Regions from separate parts of the Fervidobacterium nodosum Rt17-B1 genome, predicted to be linked through region 3. Evidence: riboswitches for the same ligand, from Rfam matches in the RefSeq annotation. Region 3 holds a riboswitch; each other region holds the start of a gene.
The links. Region 3 has a riboswitch for cobalamin ahead of FNOD_RS01325 (ABC transporter substrate-binding protein). Riboswitches for the same ligand answer to the same signal wherever they lie in the genome.

Region 1: linked by a shared signal. The riboswitch ahead of FNOD_RS07205 (ATP-grasp domain-containing protein) and the one ahead of FNOD_RS01325 (ABC transporter substrate-binding protein) in region 3 are both predicted to bind cobalamin.
Region 2: linked by a shared signal. The riboswitch ahead of cobT (nicotinate-nucleotide--dimethylbenzimidazole phosphoribosyltransferase) and the one ahead of FNOD_RS01325 (ABC transporter substrate-binding protein) in region 3 are both predicted to bind cobalamin.

Annotation. Positions count from the first base shown of each region.
Region 1 is NC_009718.1:1,480,970-1,489,376, forward strand. It holds gene FNOD_RS07170 (aminotransferase class I/II-fold pyridoxal phosphate-dependent enzyme) at 1-594, shown strand, start outside; gene FNOD_RS07175 (Dph6-related ATP pyrophosphatase) at 552-1,193, shown strand; gene cobO (cob(I)yrinic acid a,c-diamide adenosyltransferase) at 1,211-1,726, shown strand; gene FNOD_RS07185 (aldo/keto reductase) at 1,740-2,666, opposite strand; gene FNOD_RS07190 (hypothetical protein) at 2,781-3,314, opposite strand; gene FNOD_RS07195 (DUF2202 domain-containing protein) at 3,463-4,020, opposite strand; gene FNOD_RS07200 (NUDIX domain-containing protein) at 4,221-4,736, shown strand; cobalamin riboswitch at 4,896-5,077, shown strand; gene FNOD_RS07205 (ATP-grasp domain-containing protein) at 5,158-6,225, shown strand; gene FNOD_RS07210 (succinate--CoA ligase subunit alpha) at 6,212-7,069, shown strand; gene FNOD_RS07215 (YitT family protein) at 7,039-7,896, shown strand; gene FNOD_RS07220 (ferritin) at 7,958-8,407, opposite strand, start outside.
Region 2 is NC_009718.1:1,470,694-1,479,100, reverse strand. It holds gene FNOD_RS07160 (AAA family ATPase) at 1-259, opposite strand, end outside; gene FNOD_RS07155 (adenosylcobinamide-GDP ribazoletransferase) at 298-1,023, opposite strand; gene cbiR (cobamide remodeling phosphodiesterase CbiR) at 1,013-1,675, opposite strand; gene cobU (bifunctional adenosylcobinamide kinase/adenosylcobinamide-phosphate guanylyltransferase) at 1,672-2,169, opposite strand; gene cobT (nicotinate-nucleotide--dimethylbenzimidazole phosphoribosyltransferase) at 2,169-3,215, opposite strand; cobalamin riboswitch at 3,293-3,467, opposite strand; gene FNOD_RS07135 (extracellular solute-binding protein) at 3,562-4,596, shown strand; gene rgy (reverse gyrase) at 4,755-8,129, opposite strand; gene recF (DNA replication/repair protein RecF) at 8,134-8,407, opposite strand, start outside.
Region 3 is NC_009718.1:264,217-272,623, forward strand. It holds gene FNOD_RS01315 (hypothetical protein) at 1-2,403, opposite strand, end outside; gene FNOD_RS01320 (FecCD family ABC transporter permease) at 2,491-3,480, opposite strand; gene FNOD_RS01325 (ABC transporter substrate-binding protein) at 3,482-4,372, opposite strand; cobalamin riboswitch at 4,431-4,602, opposite strand; gene FNOD_RS01330 (hypothetical protein) at 4,704-5,072, opposite strand; gene feoB (ferrous iron transport protein B) at 5,069-6,955, opposite strand; gene FNOD_RS01340 (FeoA family protein) at 6,958-7,434, opposite strand; gene glnA (type I glutamate--ammonia ligase) at 7,744-8,407, shown strand, end outside.

The DNA.
Region 1 (8,407 bases), 730 kb from region 3:
TTCAGCGATTTTGCAAAAGATATTTACAAAAAATACGGTAAAGAAGTGATGATAATTTTAGATGAAGCGTTTATAGATTTTGTACCTAAAGGTGAGCAATTTGAGTTGTGTGAATTGGATAATTTGGACAATTTAATTATTGTGAGAACTTTTACGAAGATTTTAGGTGTGCCTGGTGTGCGCATTGGGTATGTTAAGAGTCGGAGTTTTAGAGAAGTATTCGAAAAATACCGTATGCCTTGGGGTATAGGCGGGAGCGGTTACGCCGTTTTGAAGAGTTTAATAGAGAATTTTGATGATTACAAAGCTTTTTTATCAGAGTCTTCTGAGTATTTTAAAAAAGAGCGAGAGAGATTCAAGAATTTTTCCTTTTTCAATTCAAAGACGAACTATTTAGTGATTGATGTTGGTGATTCTGAGGAATTTCAAAAGTTTATGCATAGAAACGGGTTACATGTGAGAACGATGGAAGATTTTGGGATGGACGGGTTTGTAAGAGTGGGGTTAAAGGATAGAGTCGCGAACGAAAAGCTTAGGAGGTTGGTTGAAGAATGGTATTTTCATCGTGGAGTGGAGGAAAAGACAGTGCGTTAGCTTTGTACAGGGCGCTTAAGGATTTCAAGGAAGTTGAGAAAGTCGATATCTTATTTACTATGTTTGATGAAAATTGCGAAAGAACTCGCGCGCACGGCTTGCCCAAAGCGCTTATTCAGGCTCAAGCTGAGAGTATAGGGGCGAAATCAGTAATTAGGTGCGCTTCGTGGGAGAGTTACGAAAGTGAGTTTTTGAAGTTTTTGGAAGAGTACGCTAAAGGCGGGATAGGGATATTTGGTGATATAGATTTACAAGAGCATAGAGATTGGGTTGAGAGAGTATGTGGTACGTATAACGTTAAGGCTTTGGAACCATTGTGGTTAGAAAAAAGAGAAAAGCTTTTGGAAGAGTTTTTGAACCTTGGTTTTAAGGCTATTATCGTGGCTGTCAAAAACGGTTTTGAGGATTTGCTTGGGTTGGATCTACACAGTCGTGAAACTATCAAGCTTATTGAGAAACTTGGATGGGATTTATCCGGCGAAAACGGGGAGTACCATACGTTTGTGTACGATGGTCCGATATTTAAAGAACCGATAAATTTCAAAATAGTTGGGAAGCATGTAACAGAGAAAAATGCTTATCTGGTTTTGGATATATGATTTGGGAGGATTAGAAAATGGGGTACATACATGTTTACACTGGAAATGGGAAAGGGAAGACCACTGCGGCATTTGGCTTGGCGTTAAGAGCTATATGTGCTGGGAAGAAGGTTTACATAGGGCAGTTTATAAAGGGTATGAAATACAGTGAACTTGACGCGGTAAAGTATCTTCCAAATTTGGTGATAGAACAGTACGGGAGGAATTGTTTTATCAAAAACAAGCCAACACAGGAAGATATCGAGCTTGCAAGAAATGGCTTGAATAAAATAAAAAAAGTCATCGAGGATGGAGCGTACGATATTGTCATCCTCGATGAAGTTAATGTTGCAGTGTACTATAATTTATTTACCGCAAAAGATGTTATTGATGTGATTAGCAAAGTTCCAAAAGAGCGAGATATGGAGATAATACTCACTGGAAGATATGCGCCTCAAGAGTTCATAGACATCGCCGATTTGGTTACGGAGATGAAAGAAATAAAGCATTATTACCAAAAAGGCGTAATGGCACGCAAGGGTATAGAGTTTTGAGAGTTTTGATTAGCTATGGTATCATATTGCCAGCTGCGATATACAAGCCATACCATTCTTCTCTTGTGAGCCATACTTCCGTTGCTTGGGCTATTCGTTTTAGTCTTTCGTGATTTGTTGTTCCCACAATTGTTTGGATTTTTGCGGGGTGTCTTAATATCCAAGCGATAGCTATTGCTTCTTTGGAGACGTTGTATTTCTGGGAAAGTTTATTTATTTCATCGTTGAGTTTAGCAAATTTCGGATCGTCTAAGAATACACCCCTTATGTTTCCTTGCTCATCCCCCCATTGGAACGGTGACCAAGCTTGGATTGTTATGCCTTTTATTCTCGAATATTCTAATACGCTACCATCCCTATTAACTGATTGTGGGAATTTTGTGTTTGTGAATATGCCAAAATCTATCATTCCCGTATTTGTTAAACTAAGCTGGAGTTGGTTAGTTAATATTTTGTAATTAATTCCAGTACTTAGCAATTCGATTTGCATTGGGTTAAAGTTACTCACACCGAAGTATCTAACCATTCCTCTGCTGTGAAGATATGTGAAAGCTTCGCCAACTTCTTCTGGTTCCATCAATGTGTCTGGGCGATGGAGAAGGAGGATGTCGATATAATCGGTGTTTAAACGCTTTAAACTTTTCTCAACGGAAGATATTATGTGTTCTTTTGAAAAATCGTAAAATCCACTTCGAATTCCACATTTAGTTTGTATGATGATTTTCTCTCTTGGTATTTTTACGTGTTCCAAAGCCTTTGCGAATACCTCTTCTGATTTTCCGCCACCGTAAATATCAGCGTGGTCGAAGAAATTTATTCCAAGTTCTAAAGATGTGTTTATTAGCTTTACAACATCTTCAATCGGTTTGTCCCAAATCCTCATGCACCCTAAACCGATAACTGGTACGTCTAATTCTCCACCAAGTTTTATGTACCTCATTTATCCCACCTCCTTTATTTCCTTAAATTATACCACGATATTTATAGTACTTATAATAAAAGAAAATGCGTACCTTTCGGTACGCATTTTCTGTATTTACCTCTGTCTTTACGGTTATATCCTTGGACCTCTGTTTGGCATTCTTTGAGATGTTTTTTGTGCTGCTTGTCTGTTGCGTCTTTCTGGTATTACGTCGTCAACGTTTACTTCTTTTCCATCTATTACAACTTTTTCCGCAACTATGTATTTTGATGTGCTTGTTGTTACTAATCGCCCGCTAATTTCAATCGATTGCCCTGCTTTAAGTGAGACTGCTCTGAATATCGGACCTGCGTGGACATCGTATACATCATTTCCAACTTGTATTTTGAGAACAAATCCGTTTTGTACGTCCCATGATACTTCTTTGATTGTACCTTTGAATTCTTGTGTTGCGCTTAAAGTTGCATCTGCGGGAAGATTTCTGTAAAGTCTTGTTGCGGTAACTTGCTGTGTTTGAAGTTGAGTTTGAACCTGTGTCTGAGCTTGTGCTTGAGACTGAGTTGTCACTCCATAGCGGTAACCACGATTTGCCGTTGCTGGACCGAATGCGAATATGCTACCAACCAAAAGAACTCCTGCCGTTAATACCACTAATATCTTCTTCATACTTCCAACCTCCTTTTGCCTTCCTCATAGTTTTTTGTTTTTTCTCTTTTTTTCTCCCTCTTTACCAAGGGTAATTTAAGTATATCCGTTTAACCTTAAAAAGTACTTAATGAAAACTTAGAATTTGCTTAATTTTTTTACTTTATACTTATTTTGAAAATGCTCTTAAGTGATTTTCTGACCCATTTTTCAGATAGCCGTAAACTACCTTTATATCTTCATTGCTTGTTTTGGAAATGGCTTCTTCTAAATCTTTGATATCAAGCTTTTCAATTTTCACTCCAACGCTGAGAGCATCGGTTAATGATTTTTTACCTTCTGAAACTAATTGATTGTATAGACTTTCGAAATATGGGTACGCAAACTTTCCTATTTCATCTGTCTTAAGTGGGTTTTCTATATCGTACTTGTCAAGTAAAGCTTTAACTGCATCCATGTGGTTTTGTTCAGAGCGTGTTATGTTGTTGAATATGGGGAGTTTGTAAATTTCATAGAGTGTTTTGTATACGTCTCTTGCAAGTTTTTCTTCTTGAATCATCATTTGAAGACTTTTAATATCATCTTGAGTAAGTGTACTTGTTGGAGTGTAAGAAATCAGTCTTGTTGTTTGTGCTGCGCTTAAAGTTGTTGAAGAGAAGAGTAACATAATACCAGCTGTTAAAATTCCAAGAATCAGTGTGAGAGTTAACTTGTTTACCTTTTTCATACTATCGCCTCCTAAGAGCAAGGTGTGGTTTTTTTGTTGCTTGTTTCTCATTTCTCATATTTACATCCCAATTATATTCATCCAAGCTGAGAAAATCCTTATGCTTTCCTGAGAATTTGCTTAGAGTTTTTGGTATAATTTAATTGTTGTTGGAGTGGTAAAAATATATAAAATATACACTAGGATTGGAGTTGGATAATGTGAAATACACGGAGATAGCCCAAAAGCTTATCAAGAGCCCAAAGCAACGGTTAGCAGTTATATGCTATGCGCAATACGATGGGAAGATTTTATTTATTAATAGAACAAGAGAGCCTTTTTCTGGATTTCTTGTTCCACCTGGTGGAAAGGTTGAAGATGGAGAAGGGATAGAAGAAGCAATTAGAAGGGAATTTAGAGAAGAAACAGGACTTGAACTCAACAATCTTAGGTTGAAAATGGTAACATCTGAAGAAGGACCGGAGCATTACAATTGGGTACTTTTTATATTCGTGGCAGAATTGAATAGTGACAAATTTATCCAAAGTGATGAAGGAGAACTCGTTTGGGTGGAGAAAGATAAAATTTTTGAAGAAAATCTTTCGCCCATAGATAAAGCTTTGGCAAGGTATATATTAGATGGTTCAAATAAAGTGAAGCTTGCTCAGATAAAGTACTCAGAGGATAAGAGCATTGAAGATTTAAAAATCGAGGATTTAGATAGTATTTTTGAATAGGTTATTTACAAATTTGAATTTGGAAAGTTGTCCATACAAAAGCATTAGAAAGATAGGATAATTTAAAAATCCTTATTTGGTAAGAAAAAATGATTTCAAAGGCGTTATTCGACTAGACATTATCTTGTGAATGATTTAGAATAAAGTTGTGAAAAAGTTAATATTCCAAACTGCGAAGGTGCCGAAAGGCTTAATAGGGAACTCCGGTGAGAATCCGGGACGGTCGGGCCACCGTGAGTGGGGACGAAATGCTCAACTGGCCACTGGCTTTTTTAGCTGGGAAGGCGAGCAGAGTAGGATGAGCCACAAGTCGGGAGACCTGCCTTCGTAGGATGGCATTCCCAAAAACCATAGATTTTTGGGAAATTTTCTGTTTTAAAATTCTTGAAAATCCTAGAAAAGTTGTGAGGAGGGGATTTCTATGAAGATTCAAGAGTATGTGGGGAAAAGACTTTTGAGCGAACATGGTTTTTATGTACCAAGGAGCTTATTTGTCAAAGAAGAGGATATCGATTCGAAGGAACTCACTCAAAAGATTTTGGAGCTCGGCTTTCCACAGGTTTTGAAATCTCAGGTTCTTGTTGGAGGAAGGATGAAAGCTGGAGGGGTAATCATCGCAAAGAACTTGGAAGAAAGTATGAGAGCGTTGCGAGAGCTTGTGAATAAAGAGATAAAAGGTGAAATGCCGGAAGGAGTATTGATTGAAGAATTTGTGAAACACGACAAAGAGTTGTACTTTGGTATTACGATCGATAGGACGAATAGAAATATATTGATGATTTATTCTGAGTTTGGTGGTGTTGATATAGAGGAAGCATCACGAATGTTTCCAAATAAGGTTTTGAAAACTTATTCATTTAACGATTTACCGGAAGAATTTAAAGAGACCGCCAAGGTATTGTTGGATATCTTTAAAAAACTTGACTTAACGCTTTTAGAAATCAACCCAATTGGAGTTACCAAAAGTGGTTATGTGATGCTTGATGCAGTAATGCATGTTGATGATAATGCATTATTTAGGCAAAGTTGGGCGATGGAGCAGATGAATGAAAGAGAAAATGATATGGTGTTACTCGGCGGTTCGTATGGGGTTATAGGTTGTGGCGCAGGAATTGTTATGGCAACGATAGATATGTTAAAAGAATTTGGTTTTGAGCCTGCCAATTTTTACGACGTTGGTGGTGGCGCGACCCGTGAGAATGTTTTGGAAGCACTGAAAAAGGTTTCAAGAATTTCTAAAAAGATAGTGCTTAATATTTTTGGTGGCATAACAGATTGCTTCCAAGTTGCTGAGGCGATAGTTTTGTTTAAAGAAAGACATCCGGATGTCGAACTGTTTTTAAGGATTTCTGGGAATAAGGAGGAAGAGGCAAGAGCGTTACTTAGTAATATTGGTTTGACAGCTGTTAGTGATATGAACGAATTGATAATGTTAATCCAGAAAGAAGAGGCAAAGAAAAAGGAGTTGATGAAAGATGTTCTTTTCTAATGAAAAAGTCTGCGTTTATGGCATAACTGGTAGATATGGAAGCTACCATACAAAGAAGATGATAGAATACGGTACTGATATTGTCTGTGGTGTGAGTAAAAATAATGAATTTAAGGAAGTACACAATGTGCCTGTTTACAATACACTGTCCGATTATGTTAGTAGAGGTTTTAATGTCGATACGGCGATATTCTTTGTGCCTGCTCCGTATGTAATGGAAGCATTTTTGGATGCTTTCAATAATGGTGTGAAGAAATTTGTCGTAATAACAGAACATGTGCCTATCCACGATGCTTTAAGGATGGTTGATATCGTTAAGAAAAATAATCTGACGATGGTTGGTCCTAATTGTCCCGGGGTTATATATTCAAAAGAGAAAGTAAAACTTGGTATTATGCCTGAGAAGTATTTTAAAGAAGGCGAGGTAGCCATTATTTCGAGAAGTGGAACGTTGATGTACGAGATTGCGAAGTATATAGGTGAAAGTTATGGAGTTTCTATAGGGATAGGACTTGGTGGTGATCCAGTTATTGGTTTGAATGTCTTAGAAGCTTTTAAAGAAGTCGCGAAACTTGGTTTTGAAAAGGTTGTTTTAATTGGGGAAATTGGTGGAGAAGATGAGATTACAGGTGTTGCTGAGGCGATTAAGATGGGGTTTAAGCCAAGTAATATTGTGAGCTTTTTTGCAGGAAGACATGCGCCGGAAGGTAAAAGAATGGGGCATGCTGGTGCGATAGTCGAGGGTGAGCACGGGAAAATTAAGTACAAAGAGGAGAAGATGAGAGAATACGGTGTTAGGGTGGTGAAATTTCCATGGGAAGTGAAAAACGCATTCGCCTTGTAAAAGAGTATTTTGTTTCCACAATTGGTGTGTTGATAACGGCTTTGGGTGTTGTGATTTTTCTAATTCCAAACAATATCGCAGCTGGTGGGGCATCTGGGTTGGCTATAGTTTTAAATAAATTCATTCATCTATCAGTTGGCGTTTGGATGTATTTGATAAATATAGTGTTATTTTTAATTGCGTTTATTTTGGTTGGTTTCGATTTTAGCTTCAAGACAATTTATTGTACCTTTATGTTCAACTTTTTCATCGATTTTTTCGACAGAATAATCCCAATTTACAAGTACAATGGCGATATGATTATCGCAGTGTTTTTTGGCGATATCTTGACAGCTATAGGTATGGCTTTGACTTTTTCTCAAAATGCATCAACTGGAGGTACGGATATACTCGCGAAAATAATGAACAAATTCTTTGGGTTTCCAATGGGGCTTGGAATATTGGTACTTGATTTTTCCATAGGTATGTCGGCGGGTTTCGCATACGATATAAATACTGGAATGTATTCTATATTGGCAATTATCGTGAATGGAACAACTATTGATTTTGTTTTGAAGGGTTTGGAGTTGTCTATAAATGTTTGGATAGTTTCAGAAAAATACGAAGAGATTAAAGAATTCGTACTAAATGGGCTTAACAGAGGAGTCACTATATTCGATGCCACAGGTGGATATACTCAAAAGCCAAAAAAGATTCTCTTTGTGACGTTGAAAAGAAGAGAGTTACATGAATTGGTTACTAAAATAAGGGAGATAGATAAAGAAGCGTTCTTTGTTGTAAATGAAGCGCCCATGGTTTTTGGGAATGGATTTAAAGAGATTGTGTAAATTGTATAAAACAAAAGCAAGAGCACGTAACGTGCTCTTGCTTTTTGTAAGTATTTTAAAATTATCCTCTTGAGCCAACTTCTTTATCGAGCATGTAAAGCGCAGTAGGAGAATCTTGTAATTTCTGGAGTTTCTTAAGTATAAGTTCTGTTTGAGCTTCTTCTTCAACTTGTTCTTTCACAAACCAATTCAAAAATTCTTGGGTCGCGTAATCATTTTCTTCTTTTGCAAGAGAATAGATTTTGTTTATGCTTTCAGTTATAAATCTTTCGTGATTGTAAGCTGCTTCAAATGCTTTAAGCGGGCTTTCCCAATTTGATTGTGGTTTTTCAATCGCTGGGAGTTCAACTCTTCCACCACGTTCGTATATAAATTCGTATATCTTCATCGCATGACCAAGTTCTTCTCTGGCTTGTACTTTCATCCATTTTCCAAAACCTAAGAGGTCTATTGAGTCAAAGTAAGTTGCCATTGAAAGATACAGATATGAAGAAAAAATCTCTTTACCAAC
Region 2 (8,407 bases), 740 kb from region 3:
ACTCTCCCAAAAAATACGCTTCCAACTTCCCCCTTGGAACAATTAGAAGTGGATTCATATACACATGTGGCTCTTTCTTACACGCTATCGCTTGGAAATACTGCGCGCTAGCTATCTTCACATCACCAATATCTACAAATTTACTTGAGATATTCTGAGCTTTAAAAGGGAAGACATTCAAACCCTTGTTTGTAAAATACCTGCACAGAGCAAGTGTAATTGTCGATTTCCCAACATTTGACATAGTGCCTTGCACCATCAAAAACACAAAATTCACCCTCTCAAAATAGCTTAAACTTAAATTAAATAATTTAAAATCAGTAAAACAACTATCTGACCAATCAAACAACTTCCACCCAACACGTCACCCGTTACACCTCCGATTTGCTTTTCCGAAACCTTTGAAATCAAAAAACCTACCAACCAAGAAGAAAAGATAGAAACTAAAAATAGTTTCACGTCGATTAATAAGAGTGGTAACGTAAATAACGTCGCAGGTACAAGAAGAAATCTATTAAACGGAAATAACATAGCGCCAAGTCCTTCATTCTTTGCTGGTTTTGAAAATACTAAAACAACATCCATGGTGTAACGCCCAAAGACACTGCCAAAAACAAAAGCGACAGGTTCAATAGACGTAATCAGTTCCCAAAAGACAATTACATACAAAACACCATAGAAAACAGCAAATGGCCCAACGTTGCCCTTACTCATTATCTCAAGTCGTCTACTCTTAGAAGACTGATTCAAAAACCCATCAAGTGTATCTAAAAGGCCATCGAAATGGAATAAATCAAAAAGATAAAATCCCAAGACAATAGATAACAAAGGTGCAATTATCCCAAAATTCAAAGAAAGAAAACTCCCTGTAAAATAAATCAAACCCGGAATATAGCCAACTATTGTGAAATAAGCTGGTATTCGTTTCATCCTGACTTCCCAATCAGACAACTCCCCTAATTTCACTGGCAATCTTGATATGAAAGAAAAAGTTAGCAAGATATCCTTTAAACTATCTTGCATACAACTTCACCTTCTTAAAAGCCTTCCAAAGCTTTAAAGAGTCAATTAAATCATTCAAATCGAATATCTCAAAACACACGTATTCAATTTCGTACATCCTATCACCCAATATAGAATACATCTGCTCAAGCGTTTCTAAATTAAGCTTTCTATGGTCTTTACCATTCTCAATACCCATAACATGAAGCTCAACAACATTACTCAGAAAAGCATCATCAACCTTCACACCCAGCAAATGATGCCCTATATCAAAAACCGTCCTTTTGAAATTTACAACTTTTTCTTTTAAATTCTCAACAGATATCCGCCCGCCAAAATCACCATTGAGCAAATCGTAAAATTCTTCACCATCGTAAGGATGAAGGACATAATTAACAACAGGCAACTTTCCATCAAAATAATTCAAAACACTCCCAACATTCTTCAAACTATCGGTTGGTAAATGTATGGAATACTTAAGGCCATAATTTTCACTGAGAGTTCTGAGCTTACCGATTTCCCTTTCGAACAAATCAAACGTATCCGAATCCCACGTATAGACTAATAATTCAACGAAATCGACAAGTTGGGCAACTAAACGAGCGTTTTCGTAATAAGTACCAGGTACAAGCCACGAAGTAGTACCAATCAATTGCCTCTCTGCTCTCTTCATTTTATCCGTACCCCTATTCCACTCACAACTAAATAAACTTGGTCAGATATATTAGCAATTTTTGAATTCAACTTCCCTAGAGTTTCAACATATTTTCTTGCAAGCTCATTTTCTGGAATAACGCCCCAACCAACCTCGTTAGTAACAATTATCAACTCGCATTTCACATTCTTAAACGATTCCAACAGCTTATCTAAATAATTATCTATGTTAACCGCATAATAATACAAATTCCCAAGATATGTTGTAACACACTCAAAGACTATAACATCGTACTTATCGGCGATACTATTAAGAGTATCTGGAACGTTAATTGGTTCCTCATACGTATCGAAATCATTTCCCCTCTCTGCTTTGTGCTTTTCAATACGTTTCTTCATCTCTTCATCGAAAGGTACGCCCGTTGCCAAAAATGCCTTTTTATTGTACTCTTCAGAAAGTTTCAAAGCGAAAGAACTCTTCCCACTCTTCACACCACCAGTTACGAGAATCATCACTGATCAGTCCCTTTCGAAACACCCGCACTATCGAATGTAGCCATCTCTCTAATCATCTTTATTGCGGCTTCGATTATCGACATAGAAAGCACAGCACCGGTACCTTCACCAAGGCGCATGTCTAGGTCAAGGATAGGTCTCAAGCCTAAGGTATCTAAAATCACCTTGTGACCTTTCACCTTCGATTTGTGACCTGCGAAGACATATTCCCTTACTTCTGAATTAATCTCCCAAGCCAATAACAAACCAGCGGTTGTCGGAAAACCATCGATGATAATCGGCACACCCATCTCAGCAGCTTGAAGAATAAAACCTGCCATCTCGCCTATACAAAAACTTCCAACTTTCTGGAGTACATCGATTGGATCGGACGGATTTGGCTTATTTACCTCAATTGCCTTTAAAACAGCCCTTTTCTTGCTCTTCAATTCCTCTGTACTTATCGGTGTCCCAATATCGATTATCTCGTTTATATCGTATCCAAAAGCAACCGCGATTGCCGTGGCGGTTGTTGTATTACCAATCCCCATATCGCCAACTGCGAGCAAATCAGCACCATCTTCTATCGCCTCGCGCGCTATTTTCCTCCCGTACTCTATACACAACAACGCTTGTTCCCTTGTCATCGCAGGGCCTTCCGTAAAATCATTCGTCCCAAAACCAACCTTTGCTCTGATAAGATAAGGAGATTCAATCGGAAAATCACCATCAACACCTGCATCGACAACATAAACAGTTGCTCCAACGTGTCGTGAAAAAACATTAATAGCGGCTCCACCGTTGAGAAAATTGTACACCATCTGCTTTGTAACTTCTTTTGGATAAGCTGAAACCCCTTGCTTAACAACCCCATGGTCTCCCGCAAATACATAAACCCTCTTATCTTCAGGAAGATCTGGAATAACCTTACCCTGGATAAGCCCCATTCTAAGAGCTAAGTACTCAAGATATCCCAAACTTCCGACCGGTTTTGTAAGATTATTGAGCCTTCTCAAAATATCATTACGTAAAGTTTCTTTGTTAATCTTCTTCCCTGTTTCCATACGCCTCTCCCCCTTACTTTCTAATCCACGCTATAATAATTTAAAAACAAATTTTCCTGAAAAGCCCAAGCTTTCAGGAAAGAAATCTACCTAATGTCGGTCTCCCGGCTCGTGGTTCATTCTACTCCCTACGCCTTCCCAGCTCATCGAAATGAGCCAGTGGCATCAATGTAGGTTTCGTCCCCACTCACGGTTGCTGGGCAGCCCCGGATTTCCACCGGTGTTCCCGGCACACTAGGTAGTCAAACTTATTCGGTTTGTTTTTATTCTACCATACAAATATTCAAATTCAAATTATTATTTGATATAATTAAATCGCAAAATCATACTAAGGAGGGAGAGAACGATGATGAAAAAGTTTGGATTGCTTTTTTTATTAATTTTGCTTTCCTCTTTTCTTCTTTTCAATTTAGTCTCTAGCTGTAATCGTTCAAACACATTGCATATTTACAACTGGGCGGATTACATCCCCGAAGAGGTTATAAAAGAATTCGAAAAAGAATACAATTGCAAAGTCGTATACGATACATACTCTTCAAACGAAGAAATGTACTCAAAACTCAAACAAGGCGGGACTGGTTACGACATCGTCTTCCCATCTGGAGACCATGTTAGAATGATGATAAACGATGGAATGCTGGAAAAATTGGATCTTTCTAGGATACCGAACATAAAAAATATTGACCCTATCGTTCTTTCAAAGACAACATTCGACCCAGACCATGAATATTCCGTTCCATACATGATGGGAACAACAGGAATTATTGTAAACAAAAAATTCTTGAAAAGCTTTGAGAAATCCTGGAGCATATACGAACGCGCAGATTTAAAAAACAAACTCACATTACTTGACGATATGCGCGAAGTGTTTGGAGCCGCGCTCAAATATTTAGGATACTCTGTCAATTCAACCAACCCAGAAGAAATCGAACAGGCAAAGCAAGTAATACTAAAATGGAAAGAAAATATCATCAAATTTGACGCCACAACTTACGCACAAGGAGTAGTTAATGGCGAATTTTGGGCAGTCCATGGTTATCCAGAAAACGTCTTCCAATTAATTCCAGAAGAGGAACGCGATAACTTCGAATTCTTCGTTCCAAAAGAAGGAGGTACACTCTGGATAGATAGCATGGTAATTCTCAAAACATCGAAAAACAAAGACTTGGCTTACAAATTCATAAACTTCATCCTTAGACCGGAAATCTCAGCAAAGATTTCAGATTATCTAATGATTCCATCACCTGTTACAGATGCGGTAAATTACAAAGAAGTGGCAAATATCTACGAAATCTCAGACCTTGAGAACTGCGAAATAATCGATTACCTTGGTGATAAAATCGACCTTTACAACAAAGCATGGGAAGAAATCATAAAATAAATATGTATCATTTAAAACTAAACTTGGTTTTGGTAGTCTACTGAAGATATGTTTTTTAGTTTTCTTTGAAATGTTTTTTCATTTATAAATATCTCTATTCTCTAAAAATAAACCCCATTCAATTTTCCGATTGAATGGGGTTAAATTTTTTTAAATCCTCAAATTCTCTCAATTTCCATTTTTAGATTTTTAAGTATCTTTTGGTAATCTTCTTCGCCAAGTTCTACTTTGTCCATAAGTTGTTCAAGTTCTCTTGTAAAGTCTTCTCTTACAAATTTAAATTTCTCTGGACTGGAGTTTAAGAATTTGTACACTTTCTCACCTAGCGGTGTCGGTATCAGGTATCCTTCTTTTTCTACGACGTATCCTCTCTCAAGTAATCGACTTACAATTGTGGCATACGTAGATGGTCTTCCAAGACCACGTTTTTTCATCTCTTCTACGAGTGTACCTTGCGTGAATAAAGGTACTTTCGGAACGCTGTAGAAGGATTTATAATTCACCACAACAACTTCCCCAGTAGGTATTTTCGTAAGTTTGATTGGGAATATTTTGTTGTAACCTTCTTGGATGATTTCTTCATATATTTCAAATGTCTGCTCTTTGTCGAAGGCTTTGACTGTAATATCACAACTTTTAACTACAACATTTCTCATTTGAGATGATATGAATCTTTTGAATATTAAATCATAAATTTTCAGGTGATCTGGCGTAAAATCTTCAAGTTCGCCTGAGTAGATCATCGATTTTATATCTTCGACATCAAGTACTCTTGTTGGTCTTATGCATTCGTGCGCTCCACCTTCGCCCCATGTTCTTCCTTTGAAATATTCTTCACCAAATTGTTCAGCTATATAACTTTTTGCAACGCTTATTCCAACATCTGATACTCTCGTAGAGTCTGTACGATGGTATGTGATGAATCCTCTTTCGAACAATTCTTGGAGTATTTCCATCGTTCTTGAAACGGAAATTTTGTATTTTTCGGAAGCGTCTTTCAATAGCGCATCTGTTGTGTAAGGTGGAAGCGGTGATTTTTCTTGGATTTTTTCCGAACTTTTGTTTATCTGAATGTACTTTAGGCCATTGTAAAATTTCTGAGCTTTTTGCTTGTCTTCAAATTCAAACTTTATATCAAGCCCGTATCTTTTTACAGAAACAATATGTATCTTTTTCCGATTTTCTTTCGCTCTTTCTATAACCCAACCCAAGACAGGGGTCTGTACTCTCCCCGCGGAAAGTGAGCTTTTTGAAAAGACTTTCTGGATAAGCTGGGAAAGTTCGAAACCGACCCATCTATCGGATATCCGCCTTACGACCTGAGCTTTCACAAGGTTTTCATTAACATTCCTTGATTCTTTAAGTGCGTTGAGTATGGCTTTTTTGGTTATTTCGTGGAATTCCATTCTCCTGATTTCTTTCACAAAAGGTGTACACAGATTTTTTAAGTCCCAAGAGATTTTCTCTCCTTCTGTATCAGGGTCCGTTGCCACAAGTATCATATCGAATTCTTTGCTGGCGTCTCTTATTCCTTCAATCATTCTTTCTTTTTTATCTATAGGTTCATACACGGGTATGAATTTTTCTTTCTCGATAACGCCAAAATACCCTATTTCCTTGTTCAAGTCCAACACATGACCAAACGAAGCTGTTATCACTAGGTATTTATCTTCGGTTATTACCTCATAGAGTTCTTGACCATTCACATTTCTTGAGATTGGTTTTCCAAAGAAGTTTGCAATGGTCCAAGCTTTGTGAGGTGATTCTACTATGACTAATACAGGCTTTAAGAAATCGTCTCGTCTACCTTCTTTCCTCCTAACTTTTTCTCTGTCCTCGTCGATTTGTCTTAAAATTTCATCTATGTTAATGCTACGAGCTTCTTTAAATGTAATATCTGTACTGAACCACCATCTACTTTTCTTTAATAGGTTGTTCAAAACCTTTTTGTCGTCAACAAGAATATAACTTAATCCTTTTGAAATTCCACCAACGTAAAGTCTTGAAGTCCTTCCAGAAGCTTGGAGATATCCTGTTATATCTGAAACAACTAGTATCCACTTTTCATCTTCTTGCCTTAAAACAACTTCATCTGAATTACTTATTTTCTCGTGTATTTCTTTCGAAAGTATGAAATTTTTTATTTCGTTTTTTAGCTCGTTAACTTTATCAACAGGAGGATTTGGCATTGAAGAAAATTTCTTCAACGCTTTCATCCATTTATCTACAAGGGAAACTTTTTCCTCTAAGTCCTTATCCCTTGCGATAAGCGGTCTTATGGAAGAAAGTGCGAGTAAAAGGTGCTTTACATTACCTTCGATATCAAGATTAACAACAATTTTAGGTACGCCGTAAAAAACCGCGTACCTTATAACCTCTGGCATATCTAATCCCCTTGCCAAAGGATTCCTGTAAGAAGATATACCGATAAGAACTTCTATCTCACCTTTTCTGTATTTTTCTAAAACTTCTGGAGACAAGTTTTCGTATGTCTCGGTTTTTATCCCGTTACTCTCAAGTAAGTTTTTAATGTAATCTACACGTTCTTTTCCAAAATCAGACGAAAGAAATACAAGACCACCTTTCCCTAATCTTTTTACTGTTCTAACAAGTGCATCGTCAAGATTTTCTACTTCTTCGTAAACGTCTTCCACATTTCTTAAATAGAATATAGGTCTGCCAACATCAAAAGATAAGAGTTCTTTGAATAATCTTATTCTCTCGGATTTTGGGTCACTAGTTGCGGACGCTACCACCATTACTCCCTTAGCTTTGCTTGCAATTTTTCTTACTTCTTCTTGCATTGCTTTTACTTTCTCTTCATTCGCTTGCGTTCTCTTCATTTTTATGTAATTCATTGTAAAACTTATGTCTTTCTCGTCAAATCCTAAAAGATACAGCGCTTTATCGATATTTTTTGCCGTCTTCAAGAACGAATCAACATCATCTACAAAAATAAAAGCGAAATCCTTGGGGATGAGGTCAACATTTTTATAAAGAAACATCGAAGAGGTGATTAGTATTTTGAAATCACCATTAGCCAATCTTTTTTTCTTTTCTTCTCTTTCTTTATTGCTCTCATCAAGCCCAAAAACAAGTAAATCAGATTCTTTAACTTTATCTTTCAATTTCTCATAGCTTTGAAGAATGAGAAGTTTTGTAGGTAATATTATGTACGATCTTTTACCTTTTTTGGAAAAATATAAAGCAGTAGCGAGCCCCCACGAAGTTTTACCTATTCCCGTGGGGGCAAGTAGTGCAAATGACCTTCCTAAGAGTAATTTTCTAGCCCAGAATTTCTGAAGTTCCCAAGGATCAAATCCAATAAATTTTCTAAATACCTTTTCCCAATCATTGTACCTTTCCTTTAAAGAGCACAAATCATATTTTTCTTCTTTTATGTGTTCACACAAAAATTCTTTTGAAACTTGTTGGGGCAAGCATTTTTCGCAAAGTAAACCATTCAACAATCTCTCAGAAGTTATATCTCCCCCGCAATTTGGACAAAGGTTCTTAAATATGGCTTCTATCAAAGTATCACTCCTTAGCCAAATTTATATTGTGTGCACCGAGAAGTGGAGACAAGCCAGCGATGATAACTTGACCGGATAAATTAGATATAAACTTCTCGAGAAGATGTGGGTCTAATACATTTCCTGGGTCATCGAATAAGAATACTGGCTCATAAAGTTTTGTTTCCTCTATCAGTTTTTTGAATGCGATTATCAATGACAAGTAAAGCAATCTTTTTTGCCCTTCTGAAGCAAAGTACTTAGCTATGTAACCGTTGTAATAGAATACGTAATCATCA
Region 3 (8,407 bases):
TGGTTCAACGTTTTCCTCAATTGATGAGAAATATGGTATATTTTGACTTATTGTTGCTGGAAGCGTTACCGATACTCCTAGTGAATTACCATCATAGCTAAAAATTTCTACAACGTTTCCTGAACTTTTCTTCCCCAAAACGTAAGCTCTTCCTTGCGCGTCTATTGCGACATCATATATAGAGTTAAATCCAGATAGATCCAAAGGAGTTGCCGTAGATAAATTCAAAGTTGTATAATCAAAATCATACAATTTTGCGATTTTTGATTCAGTATTTGCAACGACTATTTTTGCTACTCTTGTTGAGTTACTTTTTGGTACAGCTTTCATTTTCACATCGATTTTGTTCAAAAATTGACCGGTATCCCATCTTCTAATTGTCGGTTCAAGTGGATCTCTTACATCTAAAACATATAAACCATTACAATGGAATCCATCACCGACTGCAAAAACAAAGTTGTTTAGATATTTTATATCAAAAGCTTTGTATAACTTATTTGGTTCATTTTTCGAATCGTTTAAGTAAGTTGTAAGCCCTTTACCACTATCGAGAACAATCGCATGATTGTTACTATCGTCTTCTTTTATAAATAACATATCTGTAAATTTAGCTCCAAGCTCAAATGCAACCTCAGATGATATGGAATCGTTTATCCATTTTCTAATTCTGTCGATTGTGAATGCGTATAAATTGTTGTTTGACAACTTTACGCCTTTAACTTCTGTATCAAATAGATTGTTGGCTAAATTTGTTACGGAAGATGATGGAAGCTCATTGGGGGCATTTTCTGCATCTGAAAGGTTTACATATTTTACGCTCTTATAATCTGAAAATGCAATAACAAATTTCGAATTAAATTGACCTATATCTAAATCGTTTACCTGCCCTTGATAAAGAATAATTACATCATTGATGGTAATATTTGGTATATTGACTAAGTTAAGCTTTAATAGTCCGTAATTACTGACAGCCAAATATGCATTTGTGCCTGAAAGTTTTATGGAGCTTATCTTACCTTGGGTAATATCTACTTTTGAGTTTGTTTTTGTTCCAAATTTTGAGTACGTAGATACTGGAACTTGTAATCTCTTTATTATTTTTCCGAACTCTTTGCTTGCAACTATTGGATTCGCGGGATCTTTTAAATCCACAACAGTTAATCCACGAGTACCTTCACCTATAATTGCATAATGTTTGTAAATTTTTATTGATGTTAATGTTGTTCCAAGGTCTATTTTTTTAATTAGCTTTGGTTGACTTTTGTCTGATGCGTCTATAACATAAAGGCTTGTGCCACCAACAGTATAAATATAGTCTTCTACGACATCTAAATCTACAAGTTCTGAATCATCTGAATTTACGAAAAATCCCTCAAGCTTTATAGTTGGCAGGTTTATAGTGCTTGATATATTAATTATTGATTTTCCATCAAAGCTCTTTGAGATTACATACGAATATCTTGGCTTTGAGTTCGTTTTGAAAGTAACTTCTGCCGTTGAAGATGCTTTTGAAAGATCGTAAGCGGTAACTGATGCTTTATATTGTGCGTTGTATTCTAAACCACTTACTATAAATTCCGTAGCTGTTGTTTCAGAAGTTAGTATAGTGCTTGAACCTTTTAAAATTGAAACCTTATATTTAAGTCTGTCGTTAGGATCGTTATCTATACCATTCCAACGTAAAATAAAGTACGTTGGTACTATTTCATTCTGAAATGGTTGTACTATTTGAACTGTCGGTGATTGATTTATTATGTTTACCATTTTTTGGACAGTTCTTTCTGCGTCGTAAACATCTTTGGCGTAAATATCTATAATGTAATTGTCTCTTGGAAAACTTTTAATTGGTATTTTTACTTGGAGGTCTTTTTCATTTTTCCAAATTATGCTTCCGTCCAACTTCAAGACTTTTACCGATGATATTATTCCATCATTTTCAGGATCAGATATATTAACAGTAACTTCTTCGGTTTCTTCAGTTATAACTTCAGGTGTTATAATTACTACAGGTTGGAGATTATTAACTTTTATCTTTTTTTCTATGCTGACACTTTTTCTACCATCACTAGCTGTTATTGATAGTGTGTGCTCTATATTGAAAAATGCAGAGTTCAAATTCAGCTTTGATGCGTAATCATTTAACTTTAATTTTGTCAAATTTTGCCCCGAGGCAAATGTAATGTCATCCAATTTCCATGTAACGGTTGGGTTGTTTCCAGTTACGGTGACTGAAAATTCTTTAGTTCTGTCTACTGAGATGGTCTCGGTTACTTGGGTTATATCGTTGTTATCATACTTTAAGTTTCTTATGCTTAAAACTGAAATGTTGGAGCATGAGAATAAATAAAACAAAAGTATAGGTATTCCAATAAACAAAAAAATGCTTGAATAAAACCTTTTCACAAAAATCCCCCCAAATAATTTTGTATAAAATCTAAATAAAATTATAGCACATTTAGTGCTTAATTTTGTACAAGTTTGCAATTTCTATCAACTTTTTCTTTTCATGAGCCAAAACATAAACGGGGCGCCAATTAAGGAGGTTATTATACCAACTGGTATTTCCACAGGATTGAGAAGTGTACGTGAAAGGGTATCACACACTGACATAAATAATCCACCAATTAAAATCGTCGACGGAATGTTTTTTCTATGTGAAGGTCCAGATATCATGCGTGCCATGTGCGGGACTATCAAACCTACAAAGCCAATAATTCCTGTTTTAGATACAAATGCTGCAGTTACAAATGAACCAAGCAAATAAAAAAGCCACTTTACGCCTTCAACATTTACTCCTAGGCTTTTTGCCTCCTTCTCACCAAGTGACATCGCATCAAGTTGTTTGCTATACAATAAAGATAAAAAAACGAAAACACCTAATGATAATGCTGGAACAGGTATATCAGAAAAAGTAATACCAGAAAATGAGCCAAAGAGCCATACATGACCTGTTACTAAAGTTTTTTGCGCTATGTTCAATAATAACATACTGCCTGCAGAAAACATCGTACTCACCAATACACCGCTTAGTACGAGATGAACTACTGGTATTACACTCCCTTTTCTTGCCAAAGTTATAGTCATAAGAGAAGCAATTACCGCAAAAATGAAGCTCATTGTTGGAATGCTTACATGTGCAATAGAATTGACCACAAAATATACAGCAAGTAAAGCTCCAAAGCTTGCACCCGCGGATGTTCCCACTAAATATGGATCAACAAGAGGATTTTTCATAATTGCTTGGAAAGTGTTACCAACGATTGATAGTGCGATACCTGTAAGTGTTGCCATGAGTACCCTTGGAAATCTTAAATTCCATATCATGTACTTTTCTGGAGAATCTTCAGTTAAAAGTTTAAAAATTTTGAAAACGCTTACATTCACTGTACCGAAGGATAGATTTAAGAGAAAGACCACAACAAAAATAACAGGGAGAGAGTATCTCCCTGTTTTTAAAATCAAAGACTTTAACTTGGACAAATTACTTTCCTCCATAGAAGAAATTATAGAAAATATCGAGATATTTGAATATATGTGGAGCCGCTTGACTTACTTCGTCACCATCAACTACAAAGATTTTGTTGTTTTTCACAGCTTTAAGATTTTTCATTATTGAATGATTTTTGACAGCCTGTTCAACAGACTTTACATCACCATAAGCACCAATGATAATTACATCGGGATCTTGTTGTACCAACCATTCCCAGCTTACCGATAACCAACCGTTATTTCCGGAATATGGAGCTGCGATATTTTTACCGCCAGCAATAACAATAAGTTCATTCATATAGGACCCCGTACCAGCTGTCCAAAGTTCTTTTACTTTTTCATCAGGTACGGTTATAGTGAAAAATACTGTAGGTCTTTTTTCAAGAGGTATTTTTGAAGTTTTTTGACCAACTTCAGTCATTTTTTGCCTCAATTCGTTGGTAATTTTATCTGCTTTTTCTTTTACGTTGAAAACTGCTCCGAGTTGTCCAACTGCTTTTATTATGTCGGTGAGAGTGTTGGCGTTCAAAACATAAGCGGTAAGATTTGCTTTTTCAAGTTTCTCAACCTCTGGGAATTGGAATCCACCAAACATCAGTACAAGATCAGGCTTTAAAGAATAAATTTTTTCAATATTAAGCGGAACCATGTTACCTATATTTTCCGCTTTTTTGTAATTATCCCATGCTGTAACTCCAACAATCCTATATTCCAATCCCAAAGCTTGAAGGTACCTTGTTGCACTTGGTGCCGCGGAAACTACTCTACGAGGTGGCATAGGAATGTTTACAATTCTTCCTGCATCATCAACAACCGCAATAGCTAAGGAAAGAACCGTAAACAATAACAGTACCAATAACCAGACTTTTCTCAAAGTTTTCATACACAAACCCCTCCTCTATGCAAAAATTTTTTGCCATCCCCAGGCTACGTGGTGGATGGCTCCCTTCCTTTGCATGTTAGGTCTCCCGACTCGTGGATCATCCTACTCTTCACACCTTCCCAGCCAAAATTAGGCCAGTGGTATATTGTGAATTTCGTCCCCACTCACGGTGGCGGCCCCGCGCCGGATTTTCACCGGGCTTCCCTTTCAACATGCAAAGGGAGGTTTATTTATATTTTTATCCTTAAATTTTATTATAAACCACTCTTTTTCAAAATTCAATATTTACTTTCTTGAATTAAAGCTACATATACATGTTTTTTGATAAGCATTATTTCTTAAAAGCTAATTTTCTGAGTTTTTGTACGTTATAAATGTTATACAGCGAAAATATCATCAGAACGATATCCGCGTTAGTTAATTTATAGATAGATTCACCAAAAATTTTATTAATCATGGAAAATATGAATGTTAGAAATACGTACCCACCAGTTATTAAAAATAGGATATTTCCAACGTAAAGATGCGCTATGCGGTATGATATAGCTGGTTTGCCAAATTCTCTGAAGCTTGTTAAAAATACAAGAGAAAATGTGAAAAGTATAAGTGCAAATATATACTGTTTTTCAAAAATATACATAATAGATATAAGGAAAGAAGAAAATATCGATATCCAAAGATTCAAATTTATGTACTTCATGATAACAGCCTCCAAGAAATATTAACCAAAAATGCGATAAAATAAGAAATGGTTAAACTATAAAGTATCGCAAACAACGTGTATTTGTTACTATTTGTTTCCGCCTTTATAGCTGCAAGTGTTGCAAAGCAAGGTATGTAACCTAGAACAAATACCATCAACGTCGCTGCTGTAGCAGGTGAAAGCACTACGTTTTCAATACCGTTGTAGAATTGTGAGAATGATGATACTATAATTTCTTTTGCTACACCACCAAATATAAGTGCGGAAACTGTTTGCCATGAAAAACCTAAAGGCCTAAATAAGAATTCTAGAGATTTGCCAATCATGGCAACAAAACTATTTTCAATATTGTTTGGATCTGGAAAATACGAGAGTGCCCATACAATTATGCTTGCTGCAAAGATTATTGTTCCAGCTTTTTCGATAAAATGTTTACCTCTGTTCCACATATACACTGCTATATTTGATAATTTTGGAAGCCTGTACCGTGGTAATTCCATTATAAAAGGTACAGTTTCTCCTTTAAGTATAACTTTGTTGACAATTCTTGATGAGATAGCGGTAAGTACTATACTTAAAAGATAAATTAAAAAGAAAGCTTCAGCTTTGTATTGCGAAAAAGCCACGCCTATTATCATTAGATAAACAGGTATTCGTGCGTTACAACTTATGAATGGAGACACCAAAATGGTTGTTATTCTTTCTCGCTCGTCAGATAAGCCACGAGCTGCCATTATTGAACTGACGTTGCAACCAAACCCTAAGAGTAAGGTCATAAATGAACGACCTGTCAGTCTTAGAGAGTACATTAATTTATCCATAATAAATGCTATTCTTGGTAAATATCCACTTTCTTCCATTATCCCAAGTGCAAAGAATAAGGCAAATATGCTTGGTATAAAAGCTAAAACACTTCCAACGCCATTTATAATTCCATCAGATATTAAAGATTTAAACATAGTGTCGTTTCCTATAAATTCGACAAGTTTTCCAAATAGGAATTCCAAAAGTCCAACTAAAGGTTCCGAAGTTTTAAATGTAAAGTTAAATGCTAAATAAATGAGTGAAATAAATATAGGTATGCCTAAATATTTGTGCGTTAAAACATGGTCTAAAGCTTCCATGGTGGATAACAAATTGTTCGATTTGGTAAAACATCTCGAAATTATTGCGGTTATGTATTCATACCTCTTTTTAGCTATTTCCGTGGCTATTGATTCATCTGTTGTAAAGTCGCAATTATTTATTAATTCACGAACGAATTTATCGTTCTCAAGGTATTTTATTGCCATAAATCTTTTGTTGTATTCGTTTGAGACGCAATTTTCTACTTTCTTTATTAGATTTTCTATTTCTTCGCCATATTCAAATAATTTTGTTCGCGTTACCTTTTTAAATGAGTTAATTATCGTTTCCTTCAATTCGTCAATACCTTCACCTGTATGGGCGGAAGTTAGAACTACTGGTACACCCAAAAATGTTTGTAACGCTTCTTTATCGATGTTTATGCCATTCTTCTTTGCTTCGTCTATAGTGTTAAAAACTGCAACAACATTTAAGCCTAGTTCAAGAGATTCTAACAAAAGGTACATACCTTGTTCAGGTGTCATGCTATCTATAACAACGACCGTGACATTTGGAGGAGTAAAAAGAAGAAAGTCTCGTGTAACCTTTTCATCTAAAGAAGTAGCAGAAAGCGAATAAACACCTGGTAAATCAACGAAGTGTAATGTATAGTCCCTATAGCTTGTTGCGCCTTCAATTCTTGTAACTGTAACACCCGGCCAATTCGCAACGTATTGGCGCGCGCCAACAAGTTTGTTGAATAAACTAGTCTTGCCTACATTTGGATTTCCAAGAAGACCGACTGTTATTACCATTCTTACTCCTCCAAATCTGTTACAGAGTTTTTAAGCACATTATCCCTTATCTTAGTTACCATAACTTTCGATAGTCTTCCAAAACCAATGTCAAATATTCCGACGGAAGTCTTAACTCTCCTATCAGGCAATATCTCGATAGTTTCATTCTCAATTATCCCACATCTACTTAAAGATGACCTTGCAATTCTACCAGCTAGGATATTTACAACTTTATAAATTCCAGGCTCTACAAAAGTAGCGGGAAGTGGTATTTCTTCGATAAGTTCAACTTCAACTAAATCAGCTTCAGCATCTCTTAGAGAGATAGTTTTATTGAAGACTTTGTAAAGCCTTGGGTCACCCATTGGTGCAGCTTTAATCACCTCTATTCTTACACCTGGAAGTATTCCAACAGCCCTTAATTTTGGCGAAATATCGGAAGGGAGTACACGTTTAACTTCTACAATTGCACCTATCGGTACCTCGGAGAGTTTCATAAAGTCACCTCACTGTGGAATAATTTGGTAATTCTTAATGTTAATTATCAAAAAAAGATTAGGTTCAAGAGGAATTTTCTAAAATTAGGTGAAACTTATTCTCAACAAAATTCTATAACATATTATGTGTAGTGTCAAGGAAAATATTAGTCAAAATTTTTAAGTTTATTGTTTTTAATAAAAATTTTTGATTTTAGTTGACTATTATTGATTGAAGTTATATAATAAAATTAATTTTCTTTTTACTGCATGTTTTACCTAATTGAACACTATTTCTTAAATAACAACTGGTATATGGGGGGGAAGTTTATGGAGCGAAAAGATGTTTTCAAATTTATCGAGGAAAACCAAGTAAAGTTTATAAGGCTTCAGTTCACGGATATAAACGGTACGATGAAGAATGTCGAAATACCGTCTGATGAACTTGATTCTGCTTTGGATAGTGGGATAATGTTTGATGGTTCATCAGTTGAGGGTTTTGCAAGGCTCCATGAGTCTGATATGTATCTTAAACCTGATTTGAGAACAGTTGCAATGCTTCCGTGGACTTTTGATGGACACAGAAGTGCAAGAATCATATGTGATGTTTACAATGACCCTGAAACGTCATTCGATGGAGATCCAAGGTATAGATTGAGGCTTGTTGAAGAAAAAGCTAAATCAATGGGTTTTATTCCTTATGCTGGACCCGAGGTAGAGTTTTTTATCCTACCACGTGAAAAAGGTAGACCTGTATTTGAATTTTTAGATAAAGGAAGTTATTTTGACTTATTACCTGTTGATATCGCGGAACATATAAGAACTGAAGTGTCTGTTCACCTTGAGGAAATGGGACTTGACGTTGAAACAACACACCACGAAGTTGCGCCATCTCAACATGAAGTAGATTTTAGATACGCAGAACCACTTTTTGCCGCCGATAATGTTCAAACAGTAAAGTTGGTTATAAAAACACTTGCGATTAAAAACAATT